2 regions of the Kitasatospora sp. NPDC058218 genome follow, and region 1 is predicted to be linked to the other one. Evidence: riboswitches for the same ligand, from Rfam matches in the RefSeq annotation. Region 1 holds a riboswitch; the other holds the start of a gene.
The links. Region 1 has a riboswitch for glycine ahead of gcvP (aminomethyl-transferring glycine dehydrogenase). Riboswitches for the same ligand answer to the same signal wherever they lie in the genome.
Positions count from the first base shown of each region.

Region 2: another riboswitch for glycine. It lies ahead of gcvT (glycine cleavage system aminomethyltransferase GcvT); the one in region 1 lies ahead of gcvP (aminomethyl-transferring glycine dehydrogenase).

Region 1 is NZ_JBHVWC010000014.1:144,072-149,718, reverse strand. It holds gene ACFVYI_RS11620 (MFS transporter) at 124-1,614, opposite strand; gene ACFVYI_RS11615 (PRC and DUF2382 domain-containing protein) at 1,757-3,046, opposite strand; glycine riboswitch at 3,270-3,373, shown strand; gene gcvP (aminomethyl-transferring glycine dehydrogenase) at 3,613-5,647, shown strand, end outside.
Region 2 is NZ_JBHVWC010000008.1:149,195-154,841, reverse strand. It holds gene ACFVYI_RS07265 (enhanced serine sensitivity protein SseB C-terminal domain-containing protein) at 524-1,465, opposite strand; gene ACFVYI_RS07260 (enhanced serine sensitivity protein SseB) at 1,613-2,407, opposite strand; glycine riboswitch at 2,693-2,799, shown strand; gene gcvT (glycine cleavage system aminomethyltransferase GcvT) at 3,029-4,150, shown strand; gene gcvH (glycine cleavage system protein GcvH) at 4,240-4,617, shown strand; gene glyA (serine hydroxymethyltransferase) at 4,757-5,647, shown strand, end outside.

The sequences.
Region 1 (5,647 bases):
CCGGCAGGGGGGCCGGGTGGGGCCGCGTGCAGTGCCGGGCCTCTGGCGGTCGCGATGCCCTCGTCGACCGTTCGGGGACCGGTCCCCCGCGCCCTGTCCCTGGGCGCGGGGGCGGACGCCTCGTCAGGCGTCGGTCTTGGCCAGCTCGGGGCTGGAGCCGAGGTCCGCGGCCTCGTTGCCGTCGGTGACGGTGACGGCGGGCTTGATGCTGCGGATCAGGAACGGGACGGCGCCGGCGACGGCGCAGACCGCGGCGGCGACCCAGAACGCGTGCTTGTAGGCGTCCAGGGTGGGCAGCGCGATCGGGATCGGCAGCTTCATGGTGTCGCCGGTCAGGATCGCGGCCATCACGGCGGTGCCGATCGCGCCACCGACGGTGCGCAGCACGGCGTTCATGCCGTTGGCGATGCCGCTCTGCTCGACCGGGACGGCGCCGTTGATGTAGGCCGGCATCGCGGAGAAGGCGAGGCCGATGCCGAGACCGAAGATCGCCGAGGCGGTGTAGATGTCGGCCTCGTGGCTGTGGCGCACGGCCAGGTAGGCCATCGCGACGGCGCCGAGGACGCCACCGAGGACCAGCGGCAGGCGCGGGCCGCGGCGGGCGATCAGCAGGGCGCCGACCGGGGCGGCGACCATCGAGCCGAGCGCGGACGGCAGCAGCATGACGCCGGCGTGCAGCACGGTCGCGGTGAACCCGTAGTGGGCGAACTTCTCCGGGGTCTGGGCGAAGTTGCTGATCACCATGAACGAGCCGTACATGCCGAAGCCGATCAGCAGGCCGGCGAGGTTGGTGAAGGCGACGGCCGGGCGGGACATCATCTTCATGTCGACCAGCGGGTGCTTGACCTTGACCTCGATGACGCCCCAGATCAGGGCGACCACGGCGGCGACGGCGAACAGGCCGAGCGTCTTGGTCGAGGTCCAGCCCCAGGTGTTGCCCTGGCTGACCGCGACCAGCAGGGCGGAGAGCCAGCCGGCCAGCGTGATCGCGCCGAGCGGGTCGGCGCCGCCCTCCTTGTCGGTCACCGGGTCGCTGGGCACCCGGACGGCGACCAGTGCGACCGCGAGCAGGCCGAAGACGAGGCCCATCCAGAAGATCGACTTGTAGCTCCAGTGCTCCAGCAGCAGGCCGGTGGCGACCAGGCCGAGGCCGCTGCCGACACCCATCGAGGCGCTGATGGCGGCGACGCCGCCGGTGACCTTCTGCTTCGGCAGCTCGTCGCGGACGATGCTGATGGCCAGCGGCAGCACACCACCGCCGGCGCCCTGGAGGACGCGGGCGACGACCAGCCAGGTGAAGGAGTGGGTGCTGACGGCGAGCGCCGAGCCCGCGACGAGACCGGCCAGCGAGATCAGCAGCATCGGCTTACGGCCGCGCAGGTCGCCGAAGCGGCCCAGCAGGGGGGTGAGCACGGCGGCCGACAGCAGGTTGGCCGTCATCAGCCAGGTGATGCTGGAGCCCGAGACGCTGAGCTCCTTGGCCAGCGAAGGCAGGATCGGAACGACCGCGGTCTGCACCACGCTGAACGACAGCATCGCCAGGATGAGGGCCGGCAGGACCCGGGCGCTGCTCTGCTTCTCGGCCGCGGTGGTGGGCTGTGGTGCCTCACTCACGGTTGCTTCCTCCCGTACATAGTGAATGAACTGAAGCAACCATGCAGGGAAATACTTCAGTGTGTCAAATATCGATTGGTGAAGCTTTGGCAAAGTCGAAGGACCCCGGACCGTGGAGGTCCGGGGTCCCTGTGTTCCGCCGTCAGGCGAGCGGCCTCAGCGGGGCGGGTCGGGACGGTTCGCCGGCACCCGAATGCCCACCGGCGCCGGTATGTCCGCCGGTGCCCGAGTGCTCGTCGGCGCCCGGGCGGGAGGGGCTCCCGCCCGGGCGGGAGGGGGCCGGGGTGTGCGCGGACGAGGGGGTCGGGGTCGAGGCGGCCGCGGTGTTGTCGTGGACCTCGACGTGCTCGCGCCGCAGTTCGTCCCGGATCACCTCCTCGGCGGTGTAGCGCTCCACCACCAGGCGGACCCGCTCGATCGGGGCCAGGTACTTGCGGACGACCGGACGCTCCTCGCGCAGCGTGACCTCCTCCACCGCCTCGGCGATGTCCTTGTCGCTCAGCGAGGCCCGCTCCGCCTCGCCGACCGGCATCCGCTCCACCCGGACCCGCTCGCGGACCACCGGCACCCGGCGCTCCACCGCCTCGCTGGTCACGTACTTGCGCAGCTTCGCGGTGCCCAGCACGTGCCACTCGGTGGTGATGTCCAGCCGCTCCTCGCGGCAGGTGATCTCCACCGGCCCGCTGGGGGCCGACGAGGCCGGGCCCGTGGTGCCGGGCGTCGAGGCCTCGGGCGCCGACGCGACGGCGGCGCCGTCGTGACCGGCGACGAGCGGAGCGGCCGACGGGCGCTGCTCCGGCGCGGTGGGCGCCGAGGGGGCGGCGGGGGCGACGGGTGCGGTGGGGCTGAGGGTCCGCACGTTGGCCTCCGTGGCGGGTTCGGACGGCTTGCCGAGATCGGCGGCCGGGGCGACGGCGGGGGACGGGGGTGTGTTGTCGGCCGTGTGGAAGGCCAGCGGCTTGACCGGGGCCGCGGCGGCCGGCTGGTCCGCGGGCTTCGGTGCGGCGACGGCCGCCGCGGTGCCCGCCGCTGCCGCCGGGGCGGCGGCCGGTACGGCGCCGAAGTCCAGGTCGGCCGGTTCGGAGCCGGAGCCGTCACCGGCCGACGGCTGACCGTCGAGCCGGGTGTCCAGCCCGTAGTAGCGGTAGAGCTGGAGTTCCTGGGCGGGTGACAGGTGCTGTCCCACGCCGAAGTCCGGTGACTCCTTCACCAGTGACTTGTCGTACGGCACCCGCAGTTCGTCGCCGGAGAACTCGCTCGTGGTCAGCGGGACGAAGGCGTCCCGGCCGAAGATGCCGGTCCGGACGGCAGCCCACTCGGGCTGTCCGGTGGCGTCGTCGAGGTACACCTCGTCGACCGTGCCGATCTTGTCTCCGTTGCGGTCGACCGCCTTGTGGCCGATGAGGTCTCGGGGGTCGATATCGGTCTGCACTCTTTCCTCCAGTGCGCTGCGCCTGCGGAACGCCCGCAGGCCGGCGGCCGGCCCGCCCGTCCCATCCGCCACTTCACACCAAAAGCCATGAAGCGGACACGCGCGACCGGGGCGGGGCCGGACGGGCCCGGGGCTGCGCCGTACGGGTCACGGGCCGGTCGCCCCCGTGACCGGACGCACCCGTGATCGAAGGCCTTCCCGCTGGTACCCTGGGCGCGACCGCCGAGCCCGCTCGGGAGAGTCCCCGAGAGCGGAAACCGCTGGTCGGGGCGCCGAAGGAGCAACTCCTCCCCGGAATCTCTCAGGCATCCGTACCGTGTGGGATAGGTCACTCTGGAAAGCAGGGCAGGACTGCCGGCGAGGGAGCCGGCGGGCACCACCCTCACCGACGGTGCAAGCCGGCGGGGCGCCACAGCGCTCCGCGCGGGTGAAGCTCTCAGGTCCCGATGACAGAGGGGGAGGCCTGTCGGGTCCGTCCGCCCAGGTCTGTCCGCTGTCGTCCGCAGCGGCCGTGCCGTCCGGCGTGCGTACCCCCGCCGGTCCGTGACCAGGAGGCCTCGACCACCATGAACGCCCAGCCGAACGCGGGACGCCCCACCACCCCCGCGACCCTCACCGAGCTCGAGCAGGCCAGCCCCTTCGAGAACCGCCACATCGGCCCCGACGCCGCCGCGCAGGAGAAGATGCTGGCCCAGGTCGGCTACGCCTCGCTGGACGAGCTCGCCGCCACCGCCGTACCCGAGGCGATCCGCTCCATCACCGGCCTGGACCTGCCCGCCGGCCGCAGCGAGGCCCAGGTCCTCGCCGAGCTGCGCGAGCTCGCCGGTCGCAACACCGTCCTCCAGCCGATGATCGGCCTGGGCTACTACGGCACCTTCACCCCGCCGGTGATCCTGCGCAACGTCATGGAGAACCCGGCCTGGTACACCGCGTACACGCCGTACCAGCCGGAGATCTCGCAGGGCCGCCTGGAGGCGCTGCTCAACTTCCAGACCCTGGTCTCCGACCTGACCGGCCTGCCCACCTCCGGCTCCTCACTGCTGGACGAGGGCACGGCGGCCGCCGAGGCGATGGCCCTGGCCCGCCGCGTCACCAAGGTCAAGGGCGGCGTCTTCCTGGTCGACGTCGAGACCCTGCCGCAGACCGTCGCGGTGATCCAGACCCGCGCCGAGCCGACCGGTGTCGAGGTCGTCGTCGCCGACCTCTCGGCCGGCATCCCGGCCGAGATCGCCGAGCGCGGTGTCTTCGGCGTGCTGCTCCAGTACCCGGGCGCCACCGGTGTGGTCCGCGACCTCACCGCGGTGATCGAGCAGGCCCACGGCCTCGGCGCGATCGTCGCCGTCGCCGCCGACCTGCTGGCGCTGACCCTGCTGAAGTCCCCGGGCTCGCTCGGCGCCGACATCGCCTGCGGCACCTCGCAGCGCTTCGGTGTGCCGATGGGCTTCGGCGGCCCGCACGCCGGCTACCTGTCGGTGCGCGCCGAGTACGCCCGCTCGCTGCCCGGCCGCCTGGTCGGCGTCTCCGTCGACGCCGACGGCAACCGCGCCTACCGGCTGGCGCTGCAGACCCGCGAGCAGCACATCCGCCGTGAGAAGGCGACCAGCAACATCTGCACCGCCCAGGTGCTGCTCGCCGTGATGGCCTCGATGTACGCCGTCTACCACGGCCCGGACGGCCTGGCCGACATCGCCCGCCGCACCCACCGCTACGCCGCCGCCCTCGCCGAGGGCCTGCGCGCCGGCGGCGTCGAGCTGCTGCACGGCGAGTTCTTCGACACCGTCACCGCGGTCGTCCCCGGTCGCGCCGCCGCGATCGCCGAGGCCGCCCGCGAGCACGGCATCAACGTGTACCAGGACGGCGAGGACCGGATCTCGGTCTCCACCGACGAGACCACCACCCGCGAGCACCTGGCGGGCGTCTGGGCCGCGTTCGGCGTCGAGGGCGTCGAGACCGCCGAGAGCGCCGAGGCGCTGCCGGCCGCGCTGCTGCGCGAGGACGAGTACCTGACCCACCCGGTCTTCCACAGCCACCGCTCCGAGACCGCCATGCTGCGCTACCTGCGCCGCCTGTCGGACCGCGACTACGCGCTGGACCGCGGCATGATCCCGCTGGGCTCCTGCACCATGAAGCTCAACGCGACCACCGAGATGGAGCCGGTGACCTGGCCGGAGTTCGGCCAGCTGCACCCGTTCGCGCCGATCGAGCAGGCCCAGGGCTACCTCACCCTGATCCGCCAGCTGGAGCAGCAGCTGGTCGAGGTGACCGGCTACGACGCCGTCTCGATCCAGCCGAACGCCGGCTCGCAGGGCGAGCTGGCCGGTCTGCTGGCGGTCCGCGCCTACCACCACGCCAACGGCGACACCCAGCGCGACGTCTGCCTGATCCCGTCCTCCGCGCACGGCACCAACGCGGCCTCCGCCGTGATGGCCGGCATGCGCGTGGTCGTGGTCAAGACCCTGGTCGACGGCGACGTGGACGTGGCCGACCTCAAGGCCAAGATCGCGCAGCACCGCGACCAGCTGTCGGTGCTGATGGTCACCTACCCGTCCACCCACGGCGTGTACGAGACCGAGATCACCGACATCTGTGCGGCCGTGCACG
Region 2 (5,647 bases), on a different contig from region 1:
AGCGGTCCGCCTGCGCGTTCACCCTCGTGGGGCTCCGAGTACGCGCGGTGCGTTGCGCAGAACTCTCTGCCATCCGAACTGGCTTACGCCAGCCCTGACAACCGAGAGATGCCCAACTGTGATCTGTTGGCATGCACCCCCTGATCTTCGGCATATCCCTCTTCACACAGCTGTTACATGCATGTCAAGAGGCTGCACCGAATCAACCGGGAATCCGTCCGGAAAACACCAGGACCGACTTGACTGATCGTCAAGTCGGTCCTGGTGGAGGGCTTTGGGTGCATGCACCCGAACTACCCGCTACTGCACCACAAACACCCGAAGCGCCGGTGATTGCGACAGGCGTCCGAAGTGCCCGTAGTCGTCACACGAACATCCGAGTTGCCGTGATTGTGACGCCGGCAACCGAACTGCCCGCGATCGCGCCGCACGCCCGACCTGCCCGGGCTTACGGCGCACGCCCGACCTGCCCGCGATCGCGGCAGACGTCCGAACCGTCCGCCGCTTCGGCGCCCCGGCGGCGTCAGCGCCCGGGGTAGCCGGGCCACGGCTGCTGCGGCGGCGGCTGCTGCCCCGGCCACCCCGGGCCGGGCGGCTGGGTCCCGTAGCCGTACGCCGGCCCCGTCTGGGAGGCGTAGGGCGGCGGCGGGACCGGCGGGTACGGCGCCGCCTGCGAACGGCCGTGGCCGCCCGCCTCGCGGTCGTAGAACGGCCGCGCGTTGGCCCGCATCCAGAGCGCCACCGGGTCGTACTCGTCCCCCATGGCCACCGTGGAGACGGCCAACCCCTCCGGGGCGACCGCGATCGCGCGCTGCATCAGCGCCCGGACGGCCTCCACCGTGGGCGGCGAACTCTCGTACAGCTCAAGACCGATCGCCAGGTACGGCTCGCCCACGGAGGGCTGCACCCAGGCCCGGCGCAACGCCTTGACCGCCCGCACCTCGACCGCCTGCCGCTCCAGCAGCGCGAAGAACTGCTGGGCCGGCAGCTGCGGTTCGCTCAGCTTCAGCGGCCCGGCCGGCAGCCGGTCCAGACCGGCCGCGATCCGCCGCAGGTCCGCCCAGGGCACCCCGACGCCGCCGCCGGGGGCGTGCGGATTCAGCCAGAGGCCCCAGCGGGTGCGATAGAGCGAGGCGGCGATCTCGCGCCCCGAGATCACCTCGTGCGCCCGCGCCCAGCCGGACGCCGCCAGCTGCTCGGGCGAGGTGACGGCCGGCGCGTAGCCGTGGCCGCTGATCTCCATGTTCCCGTACTGGGCGTCCGCACTGCCCGGCGTACCGTGCCAGAGCAGCATCCAGACCTGCCCCGCGGCCAGGGCGTGCAGCAGCGCCTCGTACGCCTCCCAGCGTTCCGGCGCGACCTCGCGCAGGGCGTGCTCCAGCGCTCTCGGATCCGCGCCGGGGCGCCCGGCGGGTGCCTGGCCCCAGGGCCCCGGTGCACCGCCCGCTACCGCTCCCGCACTCATGCGCCCACCTCGCTGCGCCTCTTCTTCTCTCACCTGCCCGCCGGCCCGGCGGTCATCTGCAGGCACCCTATGGGGCGCCGCCGACCATCGCCACGCCGACGTGCCTGCCTGGGCCCTCCGACCCGGTGCCGGGCGAGGAGGAACGCGTCACATCCGTGTGTAGAACGGCTGGACCCGGTTGAGCAACCACTCGACCACGGGATCGTCCGCGAGGTCGAGCAGTACGAGGTGGACGCCGCCGGGCAGCGGCGCGGTTCCCAGCGCGCGGCCCAGTGCCTCGTTCACCGCGGCCGGCTCGGCCGGGCCCGCCGGGTCGAGCTGGACGCCGACGAACATCACCGTCGGCTCGCCCTCGACGCTGGCCAGCGCCCGCCTGGCGGTCAGTACGCCGGGCAGGGCCGACAGTTCGTACCGGCAGGCGGCCAGGAAGGCCTCCGGGTCCTCGCCCGGCACCGGCTCGCGCAGCGCCACCCGGCCGCCGGTCGGCGCCTGCGGGGCGTCCCAGCGGTCCTCGCGCGGCCCGCGCCGCAGCTCGGCGACACCCTGCGGCGGCACCGGGATGCCCACCGGCGCGTCCGGGTTCACCGCGATGCCCACGCCCAGCGGCAGCCCGCGGGCGAACTCCCAGACCGGCGCGATCGCGAACGCCGTGCCGGGCACCTGCTGCAGGAACACCTCCTGCGAGGAGAAGACCGGAACGTAGGGGTCGCCGGCCAGCTCGATGGTCGGCAGGTCCAGCGCCTGGCCCTGCGGGTCGCCCCCGGCCGGCAGCGGGATCCACACCTGGCTGCGGGCCAGTACCTCGAACACCCGGGGGGTCGCGCCCGGATCGCCGAGCGCGGCGGTGAGCACCTGCTCCAGCTCGTTCGCCGGCCATCCGCCGCCCGGCGGCGCCGCCTCCGGGCCGCTCCACCCCTGCTGCTGCTCCACCGGGTACCCCATGCGCCGCTGTACCGTCCTCTGCTCGCCGACGCCGAGCAGCCTAGCGGGCCCGCCCCCGGGGCCGCGGGGCGCGCCGCTGCCGGGCGGTCGGGACGGACGGAGGACGGCGGTCGGGACGGACGGGGGAGGGCAGCCGGGACGGACCGGGGAAGCCGGCCGGGACGGACGGGGGACGGCGGTCGAAGGCCTGGCCCGGGGCCCCTCTCCCGTCTTCCGCCGGGACGTGCCATGATGTCCGCGTCTCCGCGTATTCCCGCCGAGGCCCCTAACTCCATACCGGCCGCTCGAACCCGTGCGGGAGAGTCCGGAGTGCCCCCGAGAGGCGGTACAGCCGGCGCCGAAGGAGCAAGTCCTCCCCGGAATCTCTCAGGCCCCCCTACCGCACGGGCTAGGCACATCTGGAAAGCGGCGCACGGCCCTGTCGCGCGCCCACCCACGGTGCAAGCCGCCATGCTGTCCTGTTAGCTGTAAAGCGCTGCGGGCCCGCGTGCGGTGAAGCTCTCAGGTACGACGACAGATGGGGAGACCCAGCCGCCGCATGCCCGCGCGCAGGCTCGGTCCCCGAGCGGGACCGGTCCGGCGTGCGCACACCTGAGTGCCCAGACCGAGGAGTTCCAGGCCATGTCGTCCCTCCGCCTCACCGCGCTCGACGCGCTGCACCGCGCCCTCGGCGCGACCATGACCGACTTCGCCGGCTGGGACATGCCGCTGCGCTACGGCAGCGAGCGCGAGGAGCACCTCGCCGTCCGCACCAAGGCGGGTCTCTTCGACCTCTCCCACATGGGTGAGATCACCGTGACCGGCCCGCAGGCCGGCGAGATGCTGGACCACGCGCTGGTCGGCTTCGTCTCCGCGCTCGGCGAGCTGCGCGCCCGCTACACCATGATCTGCGCCGAGAACGGCGGCATCCTGGACGACCTGATCGTCTACCGCCTGCGCGAGGACGCCTTCCTGGTCGTCGCCAACGCCTCCAACGCCCAGCTGGTGCTGGACGAGCTGATCGCCCGCGCCAAGGGCTACAACGCCGTCGTCTCCGACGACCGCGACACCTACTCGCTGATCGCCGTCCAGGGCCCGGAGTCCACCGCGATCCTGGCCGACACCACCGAGGCCGACCTGCCCGGCCTGAAGTACTACGCGATCCTCCCGGCCCAGGTGGCCGGCCGCGACGTGCTGCTCGCCCGCACCGGTTACACCGGCGAGGACGGCTTCGAGATCTTCTGCAACCCGGGCGACGCCGCGCACGTCTGGACCGCGCTGACCGAGGCCGGCACCGGGCGCGGGCTCGTGCCGTGCGGCCTGTCCTGCCGCGACACGCTGCGCCTGGAGGCCGGCATGCCGCTCTACGGGCACGAGCTCTCCACCGAGCTGACGCCGTTCGACGCCGGTCTCGGCCGGGTGGTCCGCTTCGACAAGACCACCAACGAGGGCGCGTTCGTCGGCCGCCGGGCCCTGGAGCAGGCCGCCGCCGCGGCCGAGGCCAACCCGCCGCGGGTGCTGGTCGGCCTGGTCTCCGAGGGCAAGCGCGTCCCGCGCGCCGAGTACACCGTGGTGACCACCGACGGCGAGCCGATCGGCCGGATCACCTCCGGCGCGCCCTCCCCCACCCTGGGCAAGCCGATCGCCATCGCCTACGTGGACGCGGCGCACGCCGCCCCGGGCACCACCGTCGCGGTGGACGTGCGCGGCAAGCACGAGCCGGTGCAGGTCGTGGCGCTGCCGTTCTACAAGCGCGCCCGCTGAGGCCCCGCTCTTCCCGAAGATCCACGTCGAAGCCGTCCGTCCGGCGGCCCGCTTCGTCGTACCCGCTTCCCATCCTGGAGAATGACGTCATGAGCAACCCCCAGCACCTGCAGTACACCAAGGAGCACGAGTGGCTGACCGCCGCCGAGGACGGTGTCTCCACGATCGGGATCACCGCCCACGCGGCCGACGCCCTCGGTGACATCGTCTACGTGCAGCTGCCCGAGGTGGGCGACACCGTGACCGCGGGTGAGACCTGTGGCGAGCTCGAGTCCACCAAGTCGGTCAGCGACCTGTACTCGCCGGTCACCGGTGAGGTCACCGAGGTCAACCAGGACGTCCTGGACGACAACTCGCTGGTCAACAGCGCCCCCTTCGAGGGTGGCTGGCTGTTCAAGGTGCGCGTCGAGGCCACCGACGAGCTGCTGAGCGCTGCCGACTACGACGCCCTCACCAACCCGGCCTGAGTCAGCCGTTCGGGGTGGCCGCAGCGCGGCGGCCACCCCGGCCACCGGGCCTCCACCGCCCTCCCGTCGCCCACCGCCACCCTTTCCGAGGGCGCGCCACGCGCGGCACCTCCTTCTCTCCTCCCGGGAAGACCACACCATGACGGTTCTCAACCAGTCCCTGCACTCGCTCGACCCGGAGATCGCCGCCGCGGTCGACGCCGAGCTGCACCGCCAGCAGACCACCCTGGAAATGATCGCCTCCGAGAACTTCGCCCCGGTGGCGGTCATGGAGGCCCAGGGTTCGGTGCTGACCAACAAGTACGCCGAGGGTTACCCCGGCCGCCGCTACTACGGCGGCTGCGAGCACGTCGACGTGGTCGAGCAGATCGCGATCGACCGGATCAAGGCCCTGTTCGGCGCCGAGCACGCCAACGTCCAGCCGCACTCCGGCGCGCAGGCCAACGCCGCCGCGATGTTCGCGCTGATCCAGCCGGGCGACACCATCCTGGGCCTGAGCCTGGCCCACGGCGGTCACCTGACCCACGGCATGAAGATCAACTTCTCCGGCAAGCTCTACAACGTGGCCGCGTACCACGTGGACGACAAGACCGGTCAGGTCGACATGGCCGAGGTCGAGCGCCTCGCCAAGGAGCACCAGCCGAAGCTGATCATCGCCGGCTGGTCCGCCTACCCGCGCCAGCTGGACTTCGCCGCGTTCCGCCGGATCGCCGACGAGGTCGGCGCCCTGCTGATGGTCGACATGGCGCACTTCGCCGGCCTGGTCGCCGCGGGCCTGCACCCCAACCCGGTGCCGTACGCGGACGTGGTCACCACCACCACCCACAAGACCCTGGGCGGCCCGCGCGGCGGCGTCATCCTCTCCAAGGCCGAGTGGGCGAAGAAGATCAACTCCGCGGTCTTCCCCGGCCAGCAGGGCGGCCCGCTGGAGCACGTGATCGCCGGCAAGGCCGTCGCCTTCAAGGTCGCCGCCACCGAGGAGTTCAAGGAGCGCCAGCAGCGCACCCTGGACGGCGCCCGGATCCTCGCC